4 regions of the Peribacillus sp. CSMR9 genome follow, and region 2 is predicted to be linked to each of the others. Evidence: riboswitches for the same ligand, from Rfam matches in the RefSeq annotation. Region 2 holds a riboswitch; each other region holds the start of a gene.
The links. Region 2 has a riboswitch for thiamine pyrophosphate ahead of tenA (thiaminase II). Riboswitches for the same ligand answer to the same signal wherever they lie in the genome.
Positions count from the first base shown of each region.

Region 1 (5,913 bases), on a different contig from region 2:
GTGACCGCAGCATTTGGCGGAGGAGCCACCATGAGTCAGGCTGTAACCCTCGTCCAGGAATGCATTCAGGAAATAAATCAGATGAAACAATGATAAAGAAGGGGTAGGACAATTTGTCCTACCCCTTCTTTATGTTTGACAAAGGAATCCAAAAACCATGTCATTTAATGACTTATGTTGTTATTTCCTTGTGCGGGTGCATATGAATTCATCATTTGTTGCATATCCTGCTGTGCAAGCTGTGGAACTTGGTAGTAATGATGTTTGTTTTGATATAACGAAATCTCATATGCCATTTCAATGCAGTTCGGAACGGAATCTGCAAACACACGGCGAACCACCGGATTCGTTATTTCAAGCGCTGCCATCGCTTTCATGGATGCTGCAGACTTAACAGCTCCAAGCATCAAGCCTGCAATGCACTCATCTGTAATTTCCGACACGGATTGCAAAGGTTTCTTTGGCTGGGTTGGTGTCAATCCATATATAAAATCATTACCTTGATTCATTTTGTAGCTCTGGGTTGGTTTAGAAGGATCTTGGCCCGTTTGGAAGCACTCCAGTGAAATATTATATTCATCTTGGATGAACTGATATTGACGATCCAGAATGTCCATCAATTCCTGATCCTGAGCATGCTGACGCAAAAGCATGTAAGTGTTTAAAGTTCCAATCGCTCCCGACAACACTTCATGTACATCGAATACTTCGTGACCACCGTGATTCATTTGTGGGGGAATAGCACCCGTTTGCATGTTCTGGTGTACTTGACCTTGTTGATTTTGATTTTGCATTTTATTTCCCTCCTCGTTTCGTTTCATCAATGATGTGAACAAGCTTAGTATGTTAAAAACCAACAGGATTATTCAATAAACTCTTCCGCCCTACATCATGTTGTCTGTTTAAAAAAAGCCGTGATGTTCTAAACTATAAACACTTTATATGTATGGGAGGATTTCAAATGACTCATAAATGCTTCTATTGTACTGATGACACGGAAGAAAAAAAAATCCATGTCGTAACATTTCAAGTTACTGACACGGATAGAAATGAAATGCTCTGTGATGAATGTTATCAAGAATGGCTACAAGGAATAAAAGGCTAAATTACCCTCTAACATTTCCAAACATTAACTCATGGATTCATGGATTAGTACAGGGTAACTTAAATGCGTAAAATAGTTCAAGGAGGATGGTTATGGGAATTTTAAGCGGAAACCCAAAAGAAGAGCCTATGCATTACGGAGAGGTATTTGGTACATGGGCATTTCTAACAACAACAAAAGGGTTAATTGCATGTCATCAAACAATGCTCAATCACACTGGTGACAAGGACCTGCATAAATTACTTGTAGAAGTGATAAATCAAGGGAAACAGGAAAATGACCAAATTGAATTATTATTAAAAGAAAATAACGTAGGACTGCCTCCATCACCACCTGAAAGGCCTAAAGCTAATTTAGAGGATATTCCCGTTGGGGCACGTTTCAAGATCCTGAAATCTCTGCTTCAGTATCAATCGATATTAATGCAGGATTAGTTGCTTGCAGCCAGATCATGGGTCAATGCATCCGCGAAGATATCGCAGTGATGTTCGCACAATTCCATGCAAAAAAAGCAGCATTGGGTGCTGATTTCCTAAGATTAAATAAGGAAAAAGGATGGCTGGTCCCTCCCCCTCTTCATATTAATAAAACAAGTTTGTAATGAAATATCCCTTAATCATGTTGACTTTATGATTGAATGCCCCACATGATTAAGGGATTAATTCCGATAACGAAAGGACGATTAAGGAATCACTACCATTGCAGACTTTCGATTAAGTAGCACTTTGTACATTGTTGACTATAATCATTTTTTACAAATTCATGATTACAATTCTCCCGAAAAATGTTCAGCTCTCTTTTTAGCTGTTCCAATTGAGTTTCCAACTGTTTCATTTCAACTTTTATCTGGATTACCCGATTCATCGAATTCTCCCTCTCGTCCGAATCATTGATAGATTTCTCCGTCCGTTTTCCTAAATTCATTCGCTTTTTCTTTAAGCCCTTCATCGATTACCGACTCAAAACCCAGGCCCTTTTCTTTTGCCAAATCACGGATGTCCTGGGAGATTCTCATACTGCAGAATTTAGGTCCGCACATTGAACAGAAATGGGCTGTTTTGGCACCTTCAGCCGGAAGAGTTTCGTCGTGATATTCAACCGCCCTTTCAGGGTCGAGAGAAAGATTGAACTGATCTCTCCAACGAAATTCGAATCTAGCCTTCGAAAGGGCATCATCCCGTTTTTGTGCATCCTTATGGCCCTTTGCAAGGTCAGCTGCGTGGGCTGCAATTTTATAAGTAATGACCCCTACTCGAACATCCTCTTTATTCGGAAGTCCCAAATGCTCTTTCGGTGTCACATAACATAGCATGGCAGTTCCAAACCATCCAATCATTGCAGCACCAATCGCAGAAGTAATATGATCGTATCCAGGAGCTATATCCGTTGTTAAAGGTCCTAAGGTATAGAATGGAGCTTCTTGACAGACTTCCAGCTGCTTATCCATATTTTCTTTAATCAAATGCATCGGTACGTGACCGGGTCCTTCCACCATGACTTGAACATCGTGCTTCCAAGCAATCTTCGTCAGTTCCCCCAGTGTTTCCAATTCAGCAAATTGCGCCTCATCGTTTGCATCTGCAATGGATCCAGGACGGAGGCCGTCACCTAATGAAAATGAAACATCATATGCCTTCATGATTTCACAAATCTCTTCAAAGTGAGTATAGAGGAAGCTTTCTTGGTGGTGGGCCAAGCACCATTGTGCCATGATGGACCCCCCTCGTGAAACAATACCCGTAACTCGTTTTGCTGTTAAAGGGATGTACCGCAAAAGCACACCAGCGTGTATGGTAAAGTAATCGACACCTTGCTCGGCCTGCTCGATTAATGTATCCCGAAAAACTTCCCAATTTAAATCTTCCGCGACTCCATTCACTTTTTCCAATGCTTGATATATCGGAACCGTCCCAACTGGCACTGGTGAATTCCTGATAATCCATTCCCGGGTCGTGTGAATATTCTTTCCGGTGGATAAATCCATTATGTTGTCGGCTCCCCAACGTGTAGCCCAAGTCATTTTCTCCACTTCATCTTCGATCGATGAACTAACAGCTGAGTTTCCTATATTCGCATTTATTTTCACATGAAAATTACGTCCGATGATCATTGGCTCACTTTCAGGATGGTTAATATTTGCCGGAATGATCGCCCTTCCGCTAGCTACCTCTTCTCTTACAAACTCAGGGGCAACATTTTCCCTGATTGAAATGAACTCCATTTCTGGGGTGATGATACCTTTACGGGCATAATGAAGCTGGGTTACGTTTTTCCCTTTCATTGCGCGCAATGGCTTTCTTTTCAATCCCGGAAAAATTTCAGCTTTGGATTGTGACTCCACTTTTTTATATCCATTATCTTCGGGTTTTATTTCACGTCCTTCATACTCTTCAACGTCTTCACGTTCCAAGACCCAATTGCGTCTAATCGGGGCAAGGCCTTTATGAATATCAATGGGATATTCTGAATCCGTATATGAACCGCTTGTGTCATAAACCCGCAAAGGCGGATTCTCCTCTTCGCCGAATGCACCTGTAGTGGGACTTAGTTTAATTTCACGCATAGGTACTTTAATATCAGGTCTAGATCCCTCAACATACACTTTTTTACTCCCGGCAAAACTGGACATAATTGAAACGTTCATGTCATTTACTGAATTACTCATCATGATTTCATTTCTCCTTTTTAAGTTCATTTAAAAAGGACAAAATCCAATCCATTTCGCACGAAAAAACCGGATCTCATATTTAAGACCCGGCTAACGTTAGTATGACTACAGAAATGACCAAATGAAATGTCATTGTTTAGTAGATTCTAACTTCCCCACGCTGGTATGAACCAGATCAGGTCCTGAGGGTTAAGAAGCATAAGCACTTCTCTCTCAGCCCAACTGTTATTGGACACCCCTAGTCTGAATAATTTAATTGATTACAGGGTAACTATATATCACCCTTTTCATTCTGTATATAATTTGAAAGTCCTAATACTTTAGGTCATCCTCTCCAAATTCGTTACTTGGAGAAGGATCACCAATTAATTTTCCAGGCTCTCAAGGATTGGGAAAAGCCCCTCTAAATGCTTGATTTCATAGGTTGGAAGCACTTCATTCCGTTCCTTATCATGGCGATTTACCCAAACCGACTTTATACCTACCCGTGATGCTCCAAGGATATCCGTCATTAAATTATCGCCGACCATCAATACTTCATCCTTATCAAGCTCCATGATCTCCAAAGCATGCTCAAAAATGGAGGCATCCGGTTTACCTCGTCCAAAAGCTCCAGAAATGACGATTTGATCGAAATAAGGAACTAGTTCAGGTGTAATTTCAAGTTTAGTATTTTGGAGTTCAGGAGAACCGTTTGTCAACAATAGCATTTTGTACTTCCCTTTTAATTCATCTAACACACGGAATGATTCTTCATAAATAAATGGCTTTTTACGTCTCTCTGCAGGGAAACGTTCTGCCAGTTCCAGCCCAAATGCCGGGTCATCGATCCCTAATGCCTTCAAGCCTCTCGTCCATGCTTCTTTCCGATAATTTGGTGCAATCACGGCCATCTTCCGGAATTCATCATGATCATCCTGAAAATTTCCCCACAGTCCTTCAAATGGGTTGATTCCGATCATTTGTGTAAATCCATAAGTATCGTAAGAAGAATAAAGCTCACGCGCTTCCTTCCGAACCGCTTCTTCAAACTCGTCGACATTTAAATCATATTTCTCCTTAGCCACTTCACATGTGGCCACAAAAGCCTCTTTTACACTTTTCTGATCCCATAGTAATGTATCATCTAAATCAAAAAAAACTGCCTTCACCAAATTGTCCAACCTCTTTCCCTATTATTGAATTCGTAAAAATTACACTATTACAATAATAAACCACAACCAACGGAAAAAGAATAACTAATCGGAAAAGGCCTGCATCTTTCTTAAGCAAAATGTTCAATATACCAGACTTACCTTCTATGGCGGGAAACCCTATATTTTTGACTTATCATCTTTCGAATACATACAGCTTTCCATTACCGGCAATCTTGAATTTTGGACCGGTGAACCCCCGTCGGATCAGCTCTTTCCTCATATAAACCATAAGGGCGGCATGACTCACGATCAGAACATCCCTTTCCCCCTTTGCAAAAACTTCATCCAATACTTTATTGATCCTTCGTTCGGCGATCTTAATTTCCGCCCTTGTCTCCTTGTTGAACAGCGAGCAGCAGCGAATCCAGATGGCCCAAAGGATGAACGGCAGCTTCACCTTCCCTTTGAGAGGGGGAGAAGGTATTTCCCGCAGCTCCTCCATCCGATGAACCGTACCTGGATAAATATGTTCCGCTGTCTTGACAGCTCTCGACATATCACTGCAATAACATTCCTGCCATTCCTCCACGCCAAGTAAAGTCGTTCCATAAATAATATCCGCTGCATCATAGTCCACAAACCATTGCTTCATATCATCCGCCGTCACAGATTTCCCAGTAGGGAATTCATGTGCCACCTTAAAATGCCGTACCAAACCAATTTTCATTTTTTTCTCCTCTTTAGCTTTTGAATTATAAAATTAACTTTCTATTTGATCCACCAACTTATATAATAGATAATGTAAAAATTATACAAAGGTGGTAATTGAATGCTATCCAAGAATTTCACTAAGATTTTCCTTGCTGTCGCATTAACTTTTACATGTATCTCTTTTTTACTGATAAAAATCGACTCTGTCTCCGCAGCCACTACAGAAAACGCAACGGTAAACACGAAGAATTCCCCTTTATCTGTTAGAAGTGGTCCCGGCACCAGCTATAAAA
Region 1 is NZ_JAOPHO010000016.1:51,875-57,787, forward strand. It holds gene N9I19_RS10350 (carboxymuconolactone decarboxylase family protein) at 1-93, shown strand, start outside; gene N9I19_RS10355 (spore coat protein) at 165-794, opposite strand; gene N9I19_RS10360 (hypothetical protein) at 962-1,105, shown strand; partial or broken gene N9I19_RS10365 (DUF3231 family protein) at 1,198-1,706, shown strand; gene thiC (phosphomethylpyrimidine synthase ThiC) at 1,992-3,773, opposite strand; TPP riboswitch at 3,909-4,023, opposite strand; gene N9I19_RS10375 (HAD family hydrolase) at 4,139-4,927, opposite strand; gene N9I19_RS10380 (histidine phosphatase family protein) at 5,103-5,636, opposite strand; gene N9I19_RS10385 (PdaC/SigV domain-containing protein) at 5,739-5,913, shown strand, end outside.
Region 1: linked by a shared signal. The riboswitch ahead of thiC (phosphomethylpyrimidine synthase ThiC) and the one ahead of tenA (thiaminase II) in region 2 are both predicted to bind thiamine pyrophosphate.

Region 2 (5,913 bases):
TGCTCATGGTCGAGATACCGGCAATTGCCGCAGAATAGAAATCGTCCGTGACTCCGGAAAAGGTGCCGATAAGAGCAGTGGCCATGCATCCGGTACCAGTAACATTAGTTAAAAGGAGATTCCCGTTGTCGATAATTGACGTATGTTTTCCGTCGCTGACCGCATCCTTAGCCCCGCTGACCACGATGATACTATTCAATTTATTTGCTGCTTGTGCAGCCAGCTCTGCATTGCTAATCGCTAGTTCCCCTGAATCCACTCCGCGTGTAACGATATCCCCCCCCATCAATCGAAGGATCTCACTCGCATTTCCGCGAATGATTTGGAAAGTAACCTTACTTAGAAGCTCTGTGACTTTCTCTGTCCGATAGGAGGTGGCACCCACTCCCACCGGGTCCAAAATGACTGGGATATTCAGGGCATTTGCCGTCCTGCCGGCAATCTCCATTGCTTCTAAGGCTTTATCATCAATCGTACCGAAATTCAGGACCAATGCATTCGCTAATTTGACCATATCCGCCACTTCACTGGGGCTCGATGTCATTACAGGTGAGCCACCGATGGCAAGGGTGACATTGGCACAGTCGTTGACCGTAACAAAGTTGGTGATTTGGTGAACGAGAGGTTTTCTTTCTCGTACTTTCACGAATAAATCGGCTGCAGCTACATTCATATTAAGTCACTCCGTTCTTTTTTTGAAAATGAATGAAAATGATGGACAGGTCCATGCCCCCTACCGATTGAAAAGCTATTACGTATCGCTTCGGAAATATAGGTCTTGGCCAGTTCAATCGACTCTTTCAATGGCAGTCCATTTGCCAGGTTGGATGTAATGGCGGATGATAGGGTACAGCCTGTACCATGTGTGTTTTGTGTATGAATGCGTTCTCCCTTGATCCATTGGAAGTCAGTTCCATCATAAAAAAGATCGTTTGGATTTCCTGCTGCATGGCCCCCTTTAAGTAAAACGGCTTTAGAACCTAGTTCATGTATGGATATGCATGCCCTGTAAAAATCTTGTTTCGTTCGAATCGACAAGCCAGTAAGGACTTCCGCTTCTGGTACATTCGGGGTTGCAAGTGTTGCAAGCGGAAGCAATTCCATTTTTAAGGCAGTGACAGCTTTTTCGTCTAGCAAATGGTGGCCGCTTTTTGAAATCATGACTGGGTCAAGGATAACGATGGAAGGTAAGTAGGTTTTAATGGACGCAGCGACTGTTTTCACTATTTCTTTTGATCCAAGCATTCCTATTTTTACTGCATCGACATGAATATCCTCAAAGATGGCAGCAATTTGATCCGAGATGATAGCTGTTTCGATGGCCTGAACTGAACGCACTTCCATTGTGTTTTGTGCAGTAACGGCTGTAATGGCAGACATTCCAAAGACACCATGTGCAGAAAAGGTTTTTAAATCTGCTTGTATTCCAGCACCGCCCCCTGAATCAGAGCCTGCGATGGTTAATGCTGTTTTCATAAAAAATCCCCTTCATATAATTATTTTTTAGAAGTATTTTAAGTAATATGAAAGCTAAAAGCGCACCTGCGAATGAACTAAGCATAAAAGCTGGTAAAAAACCAAAAAGAGCAGCTTTTTCCCCCAATAGGAGGAGTGCAAGTGGATAACAGGATAGGGATCCGAGAATGCCGGTCCCAATCACTTCCCCTAGACAGGCGAATTTCAAGCTTTGTGTTTTTCGATAAAGGACGGCAGTCAATAGTGCACCTATCATGCTGCCAGGAAAGGCGAAAATTGAACCGGTACCAGACATGTTTCTAATGATGGAAACTAATAAAGCTTGTGTTACCGAATAGGCAGGTCCCAATAAAACGGCTGTCAGGACATTTGCCAGATGCTGTATAGGGAAGATTTTAGCAAATCCGACAGGGATGAAAATAAATGAACTGGTCAGAGTCGTTATACCCGTGATCATGGCAGTCAACGTCATTTTCTTGATTGGATTCATCATCATGTCAATACCTACAGTGGCCAATCCTGTTCATTTTGAACCATATCCCAGAATAAATATTCATATCGGGAAGTCACCAAAAAGTGCTTTTCTAATCTCAGAAGTTCCTTTTCAGGCATGCCTCTTGTTAATTCTTCCAATAAAGCAATCAGCCACTTGTGTGCCTCACCGAATTCAGGAGATGAATAGGACCTTATCCAATCTGCGTAGCGGTTGTTTTCCAATGCTTCACCATTTTGTTTTTTTAATATCAAACCGATTTCATAATAATCCCAAGCACATGGTAGGAGACAAGCGATGAGGTCTGCCAAAGTCCCATGCTGAGCTGCATTTAGCATGTAACCCGTATAGGCTAAAGTGGTAGGCGTAGGTTCTGTATCTTCCAATTCCTTGGTACTGATTCCGAATTCCGAAGCATATTGCCGATGGATATCCATTTCCACTTGAAGGGTTTCGTTTAAAATACTGGAGAACCTTGCCATGATTTCGATATTATGGGCTTTGATGACACCTAGAGCAAAAAGCTTGGAATATTCCATGAGATAGATATAGTCCTGCTTCAAATAATAAGAAAATTTCTTTTCAGGTAGCGTGCCGTTTCCAATTGCCTGGACAAAGGGATGTGAATGGTTCCTTTTCCAAATTTCTTTTGCCCGTCCATGAAGTCTTTCACTGAAGGTTTCTAATTTAGTATTCTCCATTGTTCATCCTCCTTTAGAATAGATCCCCTATTTACATCCATAAAAAAACCCGCTCCTGAATACGGAACGGGGTAGATGGATAAAGTCTGCAAATGGACGATATCATCCACTTCCCTCCGCCGGTATGAGCCGGTTCAGGTTCAAAGGGTCCGGAACTAATTCCATCTCAGTCTAAAAAAAGACTCCCCTAGTGGTGTGAATTGTATGTAATTACTGACATCATATCAGAAAGACAAGAAAATGCAACCCACATTTGAAAGGGGAAACCCATTTATGGCAAGTGGAAAAGGAAGAACCAGGTAATTGACTTTTGATGTTTATTGGGATAAAATCATTTCTACATCATTTATATATTGAATTCTTATCCAGAGAGGTGGAGGGACTTGGCCCAAAGAAACCTCGGCAGCAGACCCATTTTGGGAACTGTGCTAAATCCAACAAGCATTTGCTTGGAAGATAAGAAGAGCCGTACGGACACTGTAAGCCTCTTCTTGAATTAGAAGAGGCTTTTATTTTTGCGGAATAACGTTTAGTGGAATACTAGAAAAGGTATATATAATTTGGTGAAATCAAACCGGTTAATACAGTTTAGCTCAACTAGAAGCGGCTCTATGATGACTAGGAAAGGAGCCATTTACATGGCAGAATTATTTAAGAGGATTGAACAGAGGAAGGCAATGCTTATTGAAGAGTTATTGGCCAATGGAGTATACAAAACCTCTGATGAAAGGCACCTTTATGATGCCCCGTTAAAAGTACTTGAAAATGAATATAAGATTGTAATAAATAGACCTAATAACGAGTCTCCTTCGGAATGGATGACATAGTATCCGATAGGCTATAATCTTGGGATAAGAGATATGATGTAAGCATTCGCAGTCAATACTTGTGGATGCTTTTTTTATTTATGTTTATATAGGGGATGACACAATATATACATATTTAGAAAATGAAATAGGCTTTTTGTCACATTTAAACAGTAAAATTACACATTTAATTTCAAATAAATAGTTGATTTTAACTATAAGTTTCATTATGATGAAGGTGTAAAAAAATTGAATAAATGGGAGGTGGCTTGATGCTTTGCCAGAAGGTAACTGTAGAAAAAGTAGAAGAGAAGAGACAAGAAATGATCAAATTGGCGGCAATTTATGGTTTAACAAGTCTTCTAACTGTTCAAGCAAGCCAAGAATTGGATACGCTGTTGAATGCTTTAACAAATAAAAGAGATTCTGAATATTTTTCCCTTAAGAAAGTATATAGGTATTTCTAAATTCTCCATTTCGGCCTCGTTTAATCTGAAAAAGGCTACTGCTCAAGGCAATAGCTTTTAAATGAATATTTTAATGATCGACACGTTTCCCAAGTATAATCAAATCTCTTTCAATGCCATCGAGCTCTGCAACTCGAGGCAAATTTGCCCATTTTTCAAACCCGAATTTTGAAAAAAGCTTCAGGCTAGGTATATTGTGGGCAAAAATGAAACCTAATAAAGTCTTCACCCCTAATTTAGGGCTCACTTCAATTGCCTTTTGAATCGAAATTTGTCCGATTCCTTTTCCCCGGAAATAATCATCGATATAAATGCTGATTTCGGCCGTAGAATCATAAGCTGGCCGGCCATAGAAAGATTGAAAGCTCATCCATCCGGCAGTTTGCCCTTCTATAGTAATGATATATAGCGGTCGACTTTCTGAATGATGTTCCTCAAACCATTTAACCCTCGATTGTACGGATACAGGTTCCGTATCTGCCGTGACCATTCTTGAAGCAATTGTCGAATTATATATTTCAACGATTCTGGGTAAATCCGAAAGTGCTGCCTCCCTAAACTCTATGTGCTCTGCCATCATTTAAACTCCTATCTATCATTTATATTCAATCTCCAGAATAAAGGGTATCATCCCGCTTACATAAAGGCCGGTGAATGAAGCCCAATCCATTGAAAGTTTTATATTATCATACACTCTTTACTATTTATCTGACAATTCATTTTTGTATGGTTAAAACTACAGATTTTTGGGTATTTAAAATGATGAAATACTTCATAGTAAATAGACAAAAGGAGAAACCAATGAAAAAAGTAGCAGGTTTGTTAATTATTGTACTAGTTATTTGTTTTGCTGCATATAAATTTCAGGCCTCGGAGTCGAAAGATGTGCAAAGGGTAATGGCTTTTGGAGATTCGTTAACCTATGGAAAAGGGGATAAGGACGGGGAGGGATATGTAGAAGGTCTGGAGGATGAATTGAATAATCCGGAATCGGAACAAAAAGTGAGTTTTTGGAATTACGGTATAAAAGGTCAGGAAACGGATGGGGTCATGAATCAGCTTGATGATTACCGCATTAAATCGAAACTTGATAAAGCCGATACTTTCATCGTTTATATTGGAACCAATGACTTGATCAATAGTAACGGCGGTGACTTGAAGAAAATAAGTGATCGAAAAATCGATGAGGGTAAACGGGAGTATATCAACCATCTTGATAAGATTACTTCGACACTGATAAAGGCAAACGATAAAGCGGATATACTTGTAGTGGGACTGTATAATCCGATTAAAGACAATCAAAAACTTGAAAAGCACATCCAAGATTATAACCAATCAATAATGGGAATAGCGAAAAAGGATAAAAGGATGGTATTCATTCCTACAAATGATCTTTTTGAGAATAAAAAGAAAACCGAGTATTTCAGTGATAAGATTCATCCCAATGAAAAGGGATATCAGCTCATTACGAATCGGATTTTGGAAAGTTATCATTTCAAATGAAAGCAAAAATGCACAGAAGGCTGAATTATACCCTGGATAACGGACATACATAAAAAAGTGTCCCTTATCCGGGTTTTTTTGAGGTTGAGACTGTTCCCATTGGTTTAATGGCTGCTGTTCTTACTTTTGCTTGCGGGCTTGCTTTACTTTTATCCCTATTTATGCTGAGGCATTAGGTATGACATCTATTGCAAGTTATTTCTTTGTAATCTTCGCACTCTTTATAATACTGTCACGTCCATTTGTTGGAAAACTATTTGATCGTAAAGGAGCAAATCATATAGTATATCCGTTCGTATTAATTTTTATCATAGGTATGATCATTTTGAGTCAAGCACATACCATGAATGCATTTTTAAGTGCGGGAGCAATCATAGGAGTAGAGTTTGGTGTTCTTCAACCTGCTTTGCAAACTCTTCTGTTCAGTCGGTAAATACTGAGCGAAAAGGGTTAGCAACTTCAACGTT
Region 2 is NZ_JAOPHO010000001.1:832-6,744, forward strand. It holds gene thiM (hydroxyethylthiazole kinase) at 1-673, opposite strand, end outside; gene thiD (bifunctional hydroxymethylpyrimidine kinase/phosphomethylpyrimidine kinase) at 670-1,476, opposite strand; gene thiW (energy coupling factor transporter S component ThiW) at 1,445-1,966, opposite strand; gene tenA (thiaminase II) at 1,981-2,670, opposite strand; TPP riboswitch at 2,765-2,869, opposite strand; SAM riboswitch class I at 3,029-3,133, shown strand; gene N9I19_RS00030 (Fur-regulated basic protein FbpA) at 3,309-3,497, shown strand; gene N9I19_RS00035 (aspartyl-phosphate phosphatase Spo0E family protein) at 3,749-3,943, shown strand; gene N9I19_RS00040 (GNAT family N-acetyltransferase) at 4,014-4,520, opposite strand; gene N9I19_RS00045 (DUF459 domain-containing protein) at 4,745-5,446, shown strand; partial or broken gene N9I19_RS25090 (MFS transporter) at 5,562-5,879, shown strand.

Region 3 (5,913 bases), on a different contig from region 2:
CTAACTATTAGTATAAGTAACTGGACGTCAATCAGTCAAAAATTTCAAACTGAATACCCAAGGAAATAAGGATATTTATCCATTATTTAGTTTTCAATTGTATGGAAAAGGTCGTCAGGAAATCGGTAGAGTGGCAGGATAAGGTTCCTTGATGTTTTAAAACGATTTCTTTACAGACGAATAGTCCCAATCCCGTTCCCCTTTTTTTTGTGGTGATGAATGGTTCAAAAATATTCGGCAGGACTTCGTCCGGTATTCTTGGCCCATTGTTGGAAATGTTTAAAGTAAGAATGCCGGGTGGTGATTCAGAGCCTGATATATAAATGGACGGGGATGGCATTCCGGCGACCACATCAAGAGCATTTAAAATGATATTAAGTAAAACTTGGCGAAACTCTTCTTTAGAACCGGAAATGACGGCATCATCGGCAATATTACATGTTATCGAAGCATTTACTTCCAAAATGCTGGGATATAAAAATTCGATTACCTCATTCACTAGCTGAGCAATCGAAAATAGATCAGTTTGTGCTTCTGAAGTTTCTTTTTTGGAAATATTAAGAAATTGAGTGATCCGGTAATTGAGCTGATCCAATTCCTTTGAAATGATATCAAGATATTTTATCTGCGGTTGCTCTGCCTGTAACAATTGTATGAATCCCATTATGGAAGTCAGTGGATTTCGGAATTCATGGACGAAGCTTGAGGTCATTTGGCCAAGGAGCGTCAAACGGTCTTTATGGTTTGGGCTAATGAATTGATAGCGTTCTTTAAGTTCCATCGTTTTCAATTCGGTATAACAGGATAATGCAAAATGAATTAGTTTATCGAAGTAAACGTTTATTTGCTTAATTAAATCGGATACTTCTTCTTTCGTTGCCTCGGAATTCAAAACGTGCTCAACGATGGTGGATCTGCCAATGGTTGCAGTGGAAAAGAAATTTTCCATATCCAATTGTTTATTAACTCGATCACACGCAATTTTTTCACCTACGACCTTCAGTACATCGTCTATGTCAGTATCCGATTTCCCAAGCTGATCCATTAGCAGATTGAAAATATTTTCCACTTCTCCTTTAAAATACCCCATATATCCGTCCGATAAATGGAGCAACTGATCTTTCCATTTGGAAATGATGCTGTTTTTTTGAGAAGATAAAAAGTGAATGGTCATTTCTCGATTAGATACCATTTTGCCCTCCATACTGTAGGAAAATGAATTTTACTTTCGACCCAGAAATTAATTTATTTGAATAAAATACAAAATATTAAAATAATTATTTTGCTTTTATGATAACAGATTAATGTTTTTTACACATGTGTCAATTGGATAAATATTCGGCAATTAATCGATAAATACCTTTTTTTGACACAGTTTTATTAAAGGAATTGCAGGATTTAATAATAAAAAAAGGTATCCGCAAAGTTAATGACGGTTACCTTTTTTATTAAATGCATATGGTTCAATGTGAACGATCACATGCTGGATGTTATATTCCTTCAAAAGATTCTCTTCGATTTTAACCGTAATATCGTGACCTTGGATGACGGTCAAAAGAGGGTTAACATGTACGGTAGTTTCGAGCAGGATTTCACTTCCGTGCATACGGGCTTTAATTTCACTCATGTCCTTAACACCTTCTGTCAGTATAATGGTTTGTCCGATCTTTTGCAGGAGCTGCTCGTCGAAACCATCGGTTAAAGAGATGGATGCATCACGGAAGATATCCCAGGCCGTTTTGCAGATGATGATCCCTACTACAGCAGCAGCTATCGCATCCAGCCAAGGGATTCCCATCTTAGTACCGATGATTCCTATAAAAGCACCAACACTGACAAGGGCATCGGAACGATTATCCTGTGCAACGGCGTAGATGGAAGAGCTGTTGATCTTTTTACTTAACGCTAAGTTATAACGGGAGATTCCGTACATGAAGATTGCAGAGAAAAGAGCGACATAACCGGTCAGCATATTTGGAACGGTTGTTGAATCTTGCTGGAAGAAGGATTCTATAGCACTGTAAACAACCTGGATGCCCACGGTAATCATGATGAAGGCAGCTACCAGCGAGGCTATGGTTTCCGCCCGTAAATGACCATATGAATGATTATCATCAGGAGGTCTCTTCGAAATTTTCAAACCAATCAATACGGCTATGGAAGCGATGATGTCGGTCGTATTATTTAAACCATCTGCCCAAAGCCCTTTAGAATCACCGAAATAACCGAATGACAATTTAAGAGCAGACAAGAATATGTAAGCGGCAATGCTTATGTAGGCGCCTTTTTCAGCTGAAATCGAATGTTTATCCATGTCTAATCCCTCCCCAGTGTAAATTAAAAGATATCAAAACAAACCTTAGTGAGTCTATAGAAAAGTTGTTGCATTTAGCCATCTAACCTGGTTAATTGCAGGTGTATTGAAGTTGGTTAAAAGAAAGGATACCTCCATAAATATGGGAGTGGTAAGTTTTTATGATATGACATTTTCTTTAAGTTGTCTTTTATAGAAACTAGTAGTATATTCTAACCGAGGATCGAAAATTAAATACTTCCACAAGGGGAGCCAAAAGGCTGAGAGTGAACGGTTGAGTTCAGACCCTATGAACCTGATAGTTAACACTAGCGTAGGGATGTGGTTTTGGATACAAGCAATACTGGGCATCCACTACCGCCCCGGTGTTGCTTTTTTGTTTGTGCAAAATCTGGCAGGGAGGGAACTCATGGACACTTTTCATTTTTGGAGAAGGGAGAGACATGATGAAAAATAAAACGTTATTCATGACAGAGGTTGCCATTTTTGCTTCACTGGCTTTATTACTGGATTTGGTTTCTGGATTCATTTTTTCAAGAATCTGGCCGCAAGGAGGCTCGATTTCAATAGCCATGGTACCGATTTTTCTGATGGCATATCGGTGGGGCATCAAAGGTGGTATGTTAACCGGATTGTTACTTGGGCTTTTGCAGATCGTCAGTGGTACAGCATGGATCAGCACGCCGATTCAAGGCTTCATTGATTATTATCTTGCCTTTACGGTTGTCGGGATATCCGGTGTATTCATGAATAAGTTTGTAAATAGCTATAAAGAGGAAAAGCGTTCCAAAGCGAAGTGGTATGGGATTGGCGGCATGTTTTTGGGCAGTTTTCTGAGGTTTCTGTGTCATTTCATATCCGGAATCGTGTTTTTTGGCTCTGCAGCTCCAAAAGGTCAGCCAGTAGTGATTTATTCATTCATTTATAATGGGACTTATATGCTGATCAGTTTTATATTATCGGCCCTTGTGGTGATGATGTTATATTCGGCTGCTTCAAGTGTATTACTGAAAAAAGCCTATTAACAAAAAAAGCCGGATTCTATAAAGAATTCGGCTTTTTTCGGAGATTAAGCAAATTGAGTCTTACAGGGCGAAACGGCTCAATCCTCATTTTGCAATGAATACCGAACAGGGTGCGTTTTTCGCAATGGAGCTGCTTGTACTGCCAAGAAAGAATTTTTCCAAACCGCTTTTAGCGCTATTGCCTACAACGATGAGGTCGGCAGCAGTTCTTGCCGCATATTCACATACGCTATCTGGTGCATGTCCTTCCAATATCTCGAATTTCCCCTTGACTTGACATTCACTTAGCAATCTCAACGTATTACTTTCTGCGTTCTGAACACTACTCTCAACGGCGGAAGGGGTGTCATTGACCATTTGAATTTCTGGTTGTTCGACTTCAACGACGGGATGTGTCTGGACGGGATCCACATAAAATCCAGCAGCCGGTACAAACCCCGGCGCCGAGGCGTTTCCCATGATACGCTGCTCAACCTTATCAAATAGGACATGAACTACGGTCAGCTCGGCCTCAGGAAAGGCCTTTTTCAATGTTGCTCCATATTCCACGGCACGTTTACTTTCTTCATTTCCATCAAAAGCGACGACAATATGTTTTAAATTTTTTTTCATACCATCTCTCCCCTTTTATAAGTCTTTAAAGTGTTATACCCACTTTTTAAGGGTTTCACGCCATTAATCGGTATATAGATCGCAAAATACGGGTAAAGGATAGATACGGCCATTATTAAAAATGGTAGGATGAAATCCTGGTCCTTCAATTGGCGGGCTTATTTTTCATTCGGTGAAGGGGGTATCATCGGCAAGGAAACCGATACCCGGGTATAGTGCTAAAGAAAAGGCGACTTAGCTTAGGCCTTTTAGTCAATCGACGAGTTTTCTTTAATAAAAGGGGTAAAATATTTTTAATGAAACATGTCGCAGATTGGAAAATGGGGGTACAAATGAGAGGGTTAGTGAAATTAGGTCTAATTATTATATTGGTGATTGTGGTTTTAGGCGCCGGTTCACTTTTTTATTTCAGACAGGGTGCAGATATAAGCCATCTTCAAAATATTCTTCAGCAACCAACAGGAATCTATGATCGGGATGGAAATCTTGCCAGCACGATCACGGCAAATAAATCCGAAGGTGTTTCGATAGATGAAATACCGGAACATATGAAACAAGCGGTGGTTTCCATTGAGGATCACCGTTTTTATGAACATCACGGCATAGATTATCAAGGGATTTTGCGAGCGCTGATTAAAAATGCGAAGGCCGGAAGTGTTGTTGAAGGAGGGAGCACGCTTACCCAGCAGCTTGTGAAGATTACGATGCTGGAGTCGAATCGAACACTGAAGAGGAAGATTGAAGAGTTTTTTCTGGCCCAGGAAGTTGAAGATAAATATACAAAAGATGAAATTCTGGATATGTATTTGAATCAAGTTTATTTTGGCCATGGGGCATGGGGAATTAAAAAGGCCGCAAATATTTATTTTTCCAAAGAGGTCTCTGAATTGACCGTTGCCGAGGGAGCCTTGCTGGCAGGTGTCATTAACTTGCCATCCAAACTTGATCCATATAAGAACTTAGACGGGGCAGTGAAGCGGCGTAATTTGGTTCTTTCTAAAATGGCGGAACATGGTTATTTGACGAAAGATGAAGCAGCGGCTGCAAAAAAAGATACAGTGACACTTCTCATGGGGGAGAAGGAAACCGATCCATTAAAAGGGAAGTACCCTTATTATGTCGATCATGTTTTATCGGAAGCATCGAGCAAATATGGAATAGAGCTTGAGGACCTGCTTTCAAAGGGCTATAAAATATACACGACACTGGACCAATCCATGCAGCAGGCTACAGAATCCGTGTATGCGAATGAAGCCAATTTTCCAGTTGGAACGAGTACAGGAGAAATGGTTCAAAGTGGATCAGTCCTCCTTGATCCTAAAACAGGAGGGATAAGGGCAATTGTCGGTGGGAGAGGAAAGCATCAATTTATGGGATATAACCGGGCAACCCAGCTGACAAGATCTCCAGGTTCATCCATTAAACCACTTGTCGTTTATACTCCAGCGGTTGAAGAGGGATACGGTATCACTGCCCCTTTGAAGGATGAAAAAATGAGCTTTGGGGAATATGAGCCAACAAACCTGAGCGGTGTATATAAAGGAGAAGTACCCATGTATGAAGCGGTGATGAATTCCTTGAATGTACCAACGGTTTGGCTTTTGAATGAGATTGGCATCGATAAGGGGCTGGATTCTCTTAAACGGTTTGGGATTCCTTATGAAAAGGATGATCGAAATCTGTCGCTTGCTTTAGGAGGGATGAAGAAAGGTGTGTCCCCGCTGCAGATGGCAGGAGCCTTTTCAGCATTCGCCAACAGCGGGGAACGTATGGAAACCCATGCCATTGTAAAAATAGAAAATAATGATGGAAAAGAGGTAGCCGCCTGGAAAAAGGAAAGCACCAAAGTAACCTCTAAAGGCGTCGTCGATAAAATGAATTCCATGTTGCTTGGTACAGTGGAATATGGCACAGGGAAAAACGCAGCTGTATCGGGTTATGAAATAGCAGGTAAAACAGGTT
Region 3 is NZ_JAOPHO010000005.1:115,690-121,602, forward strand. It holds gene N9I19_RS05655 (histidine kinase N-terminal domain-containing protein) at 83-1,192, opposite strand; gene N9I19_RS05660 (cation diffusion facilitator family transporter) at 1,427-2,314, opposite strand; TPP riboswitch at 2,550-2,651, shown strand; gene thiT (energy-coupled thiamine transporter ThiT) at 2,758-3,339, shown strand; gene N9I19_RS05670 (universal stress protein) at 3,424-3,951, opposite strand; gene N9I19_RS05675 (transglycosylase domain-containing protein) at 4,248-5,913, shown strand, end outside.
Region 3: linked by a shared signal. The riboswitch ahead of thiT (energy-coupled thiamine transporter ThiT) and the one ahead of tenA (thiaminase II) in region 2 are both predicted to bind thiamine pyrophosphate.

Region 4 (5,913 bases), on a different contig from region 2:
AACTAGCGAAGGAATATCGGAATAAATATGGCATCCAAACGACAGTCATCGCCAAGGATGTCGCATCACCCGGCGTACCGGAGGAGATTGTCGCGGAGCTTAAGGAGAAGGGGGTTGTCGTCGACTATCTTGTCAATAATGCCGGCTTCGGTTTGTACGGGACATTCTTGGAAACGAAGTTGGAGCAAGAGACGAATATGATTGATGTCAATATCAAGGCTCTGACTGTTATGACGAAGTTGTTCTTGCCAGATATGGTCAAACGGGGCCAAGGGGGCATTATGAATGTTGCTTCGTTGGTGGGTTTTTTCCCGGGACCTATGATGTCGGTTTACTACGCGACGAAGGCGTACGTGCTGTCGTTCACCGAGGCTCTCGAGAACGAGGTGAGCGGCACGGGTGTTACTGTGACGGCACTATGTCCGGGGCTGACGTCAACCGGATTCGTCGATCGTTCGGGTATGGGCGCCTCGAAGCTGTTCCAGAGTGGGGCCATCATGGAGGCCGGGCAGGTGGCTGAGGAAGGGTACCGAGGCTTCTTGCGCGGGAAGACGCTCGTGATGCCAGGGGCTCGCAACCGGTTCGTGGCGTTCATTCCGCGATTAATGCCGCGCAAGATGGTGACACGTATGGTCAGATCCATGCAGGACAGAACGGGGGATTGACCTTATGGAGGGCGGCCAGGATTGGCTGTTGATTACGGCCTGACAACCCAGGCAAGGGCTCCCAACTTATCCGAACGATGCTCTCAGCAAAGAACGCAATTACTAATCTGTTGCGGATATATTCTACAACACTATTTCAATTATTTGGAGGTCAATTATGAATTATTCTCAATCTATTCAAAACTTGTTTAAACCATTCGCATTCGGAAATACGACGCTGGCAAATCGTATAGTGATGGCACCGATGACGAGACAATTTTCTCCTGAAGGAGTGCCTGGTCCGGATGTGGCCGCCTATTATCGCCGCAGGGCTGAAAATGGCGTTGGACTTATCGTGACAGAAGGTACGGTGATTAATCATTCGGATTCGTCCAATCAAGCCAATGTACCGCATTTCTATGGCGAAGCTGCATTAAACGGTTGGGCAAACGTCGTGGCTGCTGTACACGAAGTAGGCGGACGGATTATTCCGCAGATTTGGCATATGGGTGCGCAAGGGCATGTTGGCGATTATTCGGAATTGGATATCGCCGCAATCGTTCAAGCCTTTGCGCAGGCAGCATTCGAAGCCAAGCGGCTTGGGTTCGACGGCATTGAGCTTCACGGTGCGCATGGATATTTGATCGACCAATTCTTCTGGGAGAAAACGAACCCGCGTACCGACAGCTATGGCGGCGACATGGTTGCCCGCACCCGCTTCGCGGTTGAGGTCATCGAAGCTTGCCGCCGTGCCGTCGGACCGGAATTCCCGATTGTGCTGCGGTTCTCGCAATGGAAGCAGACGGATTTTACAGCGAAACTGGCAGCAACGCCGGCGCTGCTGGAACGGTTCCTGACGCCACTTTCCGATGCGGGCGTCGATATTTTCCACTGCTCGACCCGCCGTTTCTGGGAGCCTGAGTTCGAAGGCTCCAATCTGAATCTCGCCGGATGGACAAAAAAGCTGACGGGTAAACCGACGATTACGGTTGGATCAGTCGGTCTGGATAACGATTTTACGAGTCACTTTACGGAAGGAAAGAGTGCCAAAAATACCAAGATCGACGGGTTAATCGAAAGGCTTGAGCGTGAAGAATTTGATCTGGTAGCCGTGGGTCGGGCATTAATGGTTGATCCTGCTTGGGTAAACAAGATTCGTGACGGCCGAACAGCAGAATTGGTTCCCTTTACATCTGAGTCAGTGAGAACACTTCATTAAGCCTCCGTTTGATTAGTTAACACAAGATACATTCTGGAGTTTATGGATAAAAGTGCTATACGATTGCCGCACAGCTAAGCATATGGAGATTTATGACAGCGATAAAGTTGTAGGGATTGTAGACGAAAACTATGAATTCAAATTAAGAGATCCAATCTATCCAATACTTTGATGCATAATACTTTGTTATGTCTGTCTTTAAAAAAAAGAGGATAAGAGTATCTTATTATTCCATAGAGAATGGGGGGGCTGGGGCATCCTCTTTTCTTCATCCTTAACGTATTAGAAGATTGAAAGACTAGTAATCCAAAAGATTAATAATGAACATCTTTGATTGAAAACTTTTCTAATACGTTTGACAATTGGATTTATCGTGTTAATATAAAGGCAAATGAAATATATATACAATTTGTACCACTAGGGGTGCTTTATAGGTAAAAACTGATTTTACCTGAGAAGCTGAGATTAAAGTATGACTTTAAGACCCTTAGAACCTGATCTGGTTTATACCAGCGTAGGGAAGTGGGGTCTGGGACAATACGTTTCTGTATTATTTCAAGTACAACCACTTTCTTTACGTTAAAGAAAGTGGTTTTTTATTTGCAAAAAAAAGGGGTTATAAAAGGCTTTTATCCGTATCATTCATAAAAAAATAGAATTTGGAGGTAATGGACATGAAGTTTTCAGAGGAAATCCGCCAGGAAGTTGATCATATTTGGGAAGCTAGCTTTAATCACCCGTTTGTTGCAGGAATAGGAGATGGCACATTGCCAATAGAGTGTTTTCGTTTTTATGTCAAGCAGGATGCCTATTATTTATCTCATTTTGCTAGAGTTCAAGCTTTAGGAGCAGTCAAGGCTACAGATTTACATACAACAAGCAGGCTTGCCGGCCACGCACAGGGAACATATGAAGCGGAGTTGAAGCTTCATGAAAATTTTTCTGAGAGATTAGGCATCACCAAAGAAGAACGGGAAAATTTCAAACCTGCCCCGACTGCCTATGCTTACACTTCCCATATGTATCGTGCGGCATATTCTGGACATTTAGGTGACGTTATTGCGGCTATCTTGCCATGTTATTGGCTGTATTATGAAATAGGTGAAAAGCTGCAAGAGTGTAAACCGGAAGAGCCGATTTATCAAGAATGGATAGCGGCTTACGGTGGAGAGTGGTTCCGCTCTTTGGTAGAAGAACAAATTGCGAGGCTTGATAAGATTGCTGAAAAGGTAACAGATGAAGATAAGGAAAGAATGAAGGAGCATTTTATCCTTAGCAGCCAATATGAGTACTCATTTTGGGAAATGGCTTATCGTTTAGAGACATGGCCTATGCATAAGGAAACACTAGAAGTATAAAGGAGATTGAAACATGAAAAAAGGATTGAAATTAACGGATATATTAGTCACGATCGTGATTGCCGTAGCATTTGGAATCGTTTATATCCTTTGGGGTTCGATTTATTATTCCGTTAAACCATTAGGATTACATCTAGATCAACTTATTTATGGAATGTGGTTTATAGCTGGCCCCGTCGCCTTTTTGATTTTACGGAAACCGGGTGTGGCACTTCTGGCAGAGATAGCTGCAGCTTCAGGTGAATTCTTTCTAGGTTCACCATGGGGGCTGTCCGTACTCTTATATGGGGTGGTCCAAGGTTTGTTCGCTGAACTGGTATTCATGGCGTTCAAATATAAAAAATTCAATATGCCGGTGGCCGTTTTAGCTGCGATAGCTTCCTGCCTTGCATCAGTATTAATGGATTTTGCCTACGGGGAAATAGGTGCTCTCACTCTTTGGAATTTATCGTTATTCATGATAGCGAGGTTTGTGGGTTCCATATTCTTTGCAGGTGTAACTGCTTATTATCTAGTTAAAGTCCTGGAAGCAACAGGAGTAACTAATCTAGTTCGTCCAGTTTCAAGTAAAGATTATGCAGAACTGGACCAAAAGTAGAGGTTGATGGCCATGAAACCAATCGTTTCTGTTGAGAAGTTAAGAATGAAATTTCCAGGTGATGGGTCTTTGATTTTCAAGGACCTATCAGTCTCGATTGATAAAGGTGAAAAAGTTCTATTGTTGGGACCATCAGGATGTGGTAAGTCGACTCTTTTGCAAGTGTTAAGCGGATTGATTCCGAATTCCATCGAAGTCCCGATGAAAGCGGAGAAATTGAAATGCGCTTCTTCATGGGGATATGTTTTTCAAGACCCTGATAGTCAGTTTTGCATGCCATTTGCCGATGAGGAAATTGCCTTCGTCCTTGAGAACCTTTCCGTCCCTAAAGAAGAAATGAATGAGAAAATCCAAAATCATATTCGTAAAGTAGGATTGAACCTAGGCCATACAAGTATAGAAACATTATCAGGCGGGATGAAACAGCGTCTGGCAATCGCTTCAGTATTGGCCCTTGAACCGGAAGTGATATTTTTAGATGAACCAACCGCCATGCTTGATCCGGAAGGAACTAAAGAAATCTGGGATTTGTTGAAGGAAGTCGGTCGAGACAAAACGGTAATTATCGTCGAGCATAAAATTGACCATGTTTTAGAATTCATCGAACGAATCGTGCTTTTTAACGGTGAAGGTGAAATTATAGCTGATGGTCCAAGAGATACCATCCTTTCACTATATAAAAAGGAAATGAAAGAACATGGAATTTGGTTCCCTGGTGTTTGGGATGAATATATACAAGAGAATGCCCCCATTCGGGAACAACAATTTGCAGACGGTTCACCCCTAATGCATGTGCAAGGCTTTAGCGGTTTTCGGAATAAAGAGGAAAAAATCAAGGTTGAAGGATTGATGGTCCATTCAGGGGAATGGATTGTAATCAGGGGAGAAAATGGCGCGGGAAAGAGTACTCTTTTGCATGCACTGATGCAGTTCATAAAAACGAATGGTACGTATGAATTAATGGGAGCCCCTATTAAAAGGATGAAAAATCTAACCGATCATATGACGTTTGTCTTTCAAAATCCTGAGTTTCAGTTCGTTGCAAATTCTGTATATGAAGAGATTGCTTATTCATTGCGAATTGGAAAAAGGCCACAACAAGAAATAAGGGAGAGAGTTCAATCATTGCTTGAAGTGTTCCGCCTAGAGGCCCATCGGGATAAACATCCATTTCAATTATCAATGGGTCAAAAGCGTCGTTTAAGTGTAGCTGCCTCTATCGTCATAGACAAAAAAATCATTCTCTTGGATGAGCCTACCTTTGGCCAAGATTCGAAAAATACCTTTGCATTACTGGAATGGTTTGAGGAATATCGAAGGCGTGGAACAACAGTGATCATGGTAACTCATGACGATCATATTTCAAGAAACTTTGCAACCAGGATCTGGACGGTTAAAGACGGAAATGTAATAAGTGATGAAAAGGTCAACACGCAATCCGGATTTATGGAGACCAAAGTTTTATCATTTTAAAAGGAGTGTCATGTAGATGAATGTTTCAAGTGCAGAAACATGGCTCCATAAGGTTAACCCAAGCCTTAAACTATGCGCATTGCTTGTTTTATGCATTGTGGCATTATTCATTCATGATCTGAATTATATGATGAATGTGACCATTGGTGTTTTATTCTTATTTTTGTGTTTTACGGGGCATTCGATGAAACGCATCTTACTTTTGTCAATCCCTTTTTGTTTCATTTTTATATCCACTTCTCTAGCAATGATTTTATTCGGTAAAGGTGAGACACTTTGGTTTGAGTGGGGTCTTATATCGATTACGGAAGAAAGTTTCATGAGGGGGTTACTGGTAGGCTTTCGAGCTTTGCTTTTTGCGGCACTTGGTTTAACTTTTTCCTTGACGACGAGACCTGTGAACTTGTTTTATTCCTTAATGCAGCAAGTTAAGCTTAAACCGAAATATGCTTATAGTTTCATGGCAGCTTTAAGGCTTATCCCCATCATGATGGAAGAGTTACAAACGATACGAAACGCGATGAAGGTACGCGGTTTCGAAAAGGGAAAAGGGATCAGATCGGTATATTATAAAATGAAAGCCTATTCCATCCCATTGTTATCCGGAAGCATCAGACGTGC
Region 4 is NZ_JAOPHO010000014.1:61,542-67,454, forward strand. It holds gene N9I19_RS09620 (SDR family NAD(P)-dependent oxidoreductase) at 1-665, shown strand, start outside; gene N9I19_RS09625 (NADH:flavin oxidoreductase) at 823-1,863, shown strand; TPP riboswitch at 2,273-2,401, shown strand; gene tenA (thiaminase II) at 2,538-3,221, shown strand; gene N9I19_RS09640 (ECF transporter S component) at 3,235-3,819, shown strand; gene N9I19_RS09645 (ABC transporter ATP-binding protein) at 3,832-5,292, shown strand; gene N9I19_RS09650 (energy-coupling factor transporter transmembrane component T family protein) at 5,309-5,913, shown strand, end outside.
Region 4: linked by a shared signal. The riboswitch ahead of tenA (thiaminase II) and the one ahead of tenA (thiaminase II) in region 2 are both predicted to bind thiamine pyrophosphate.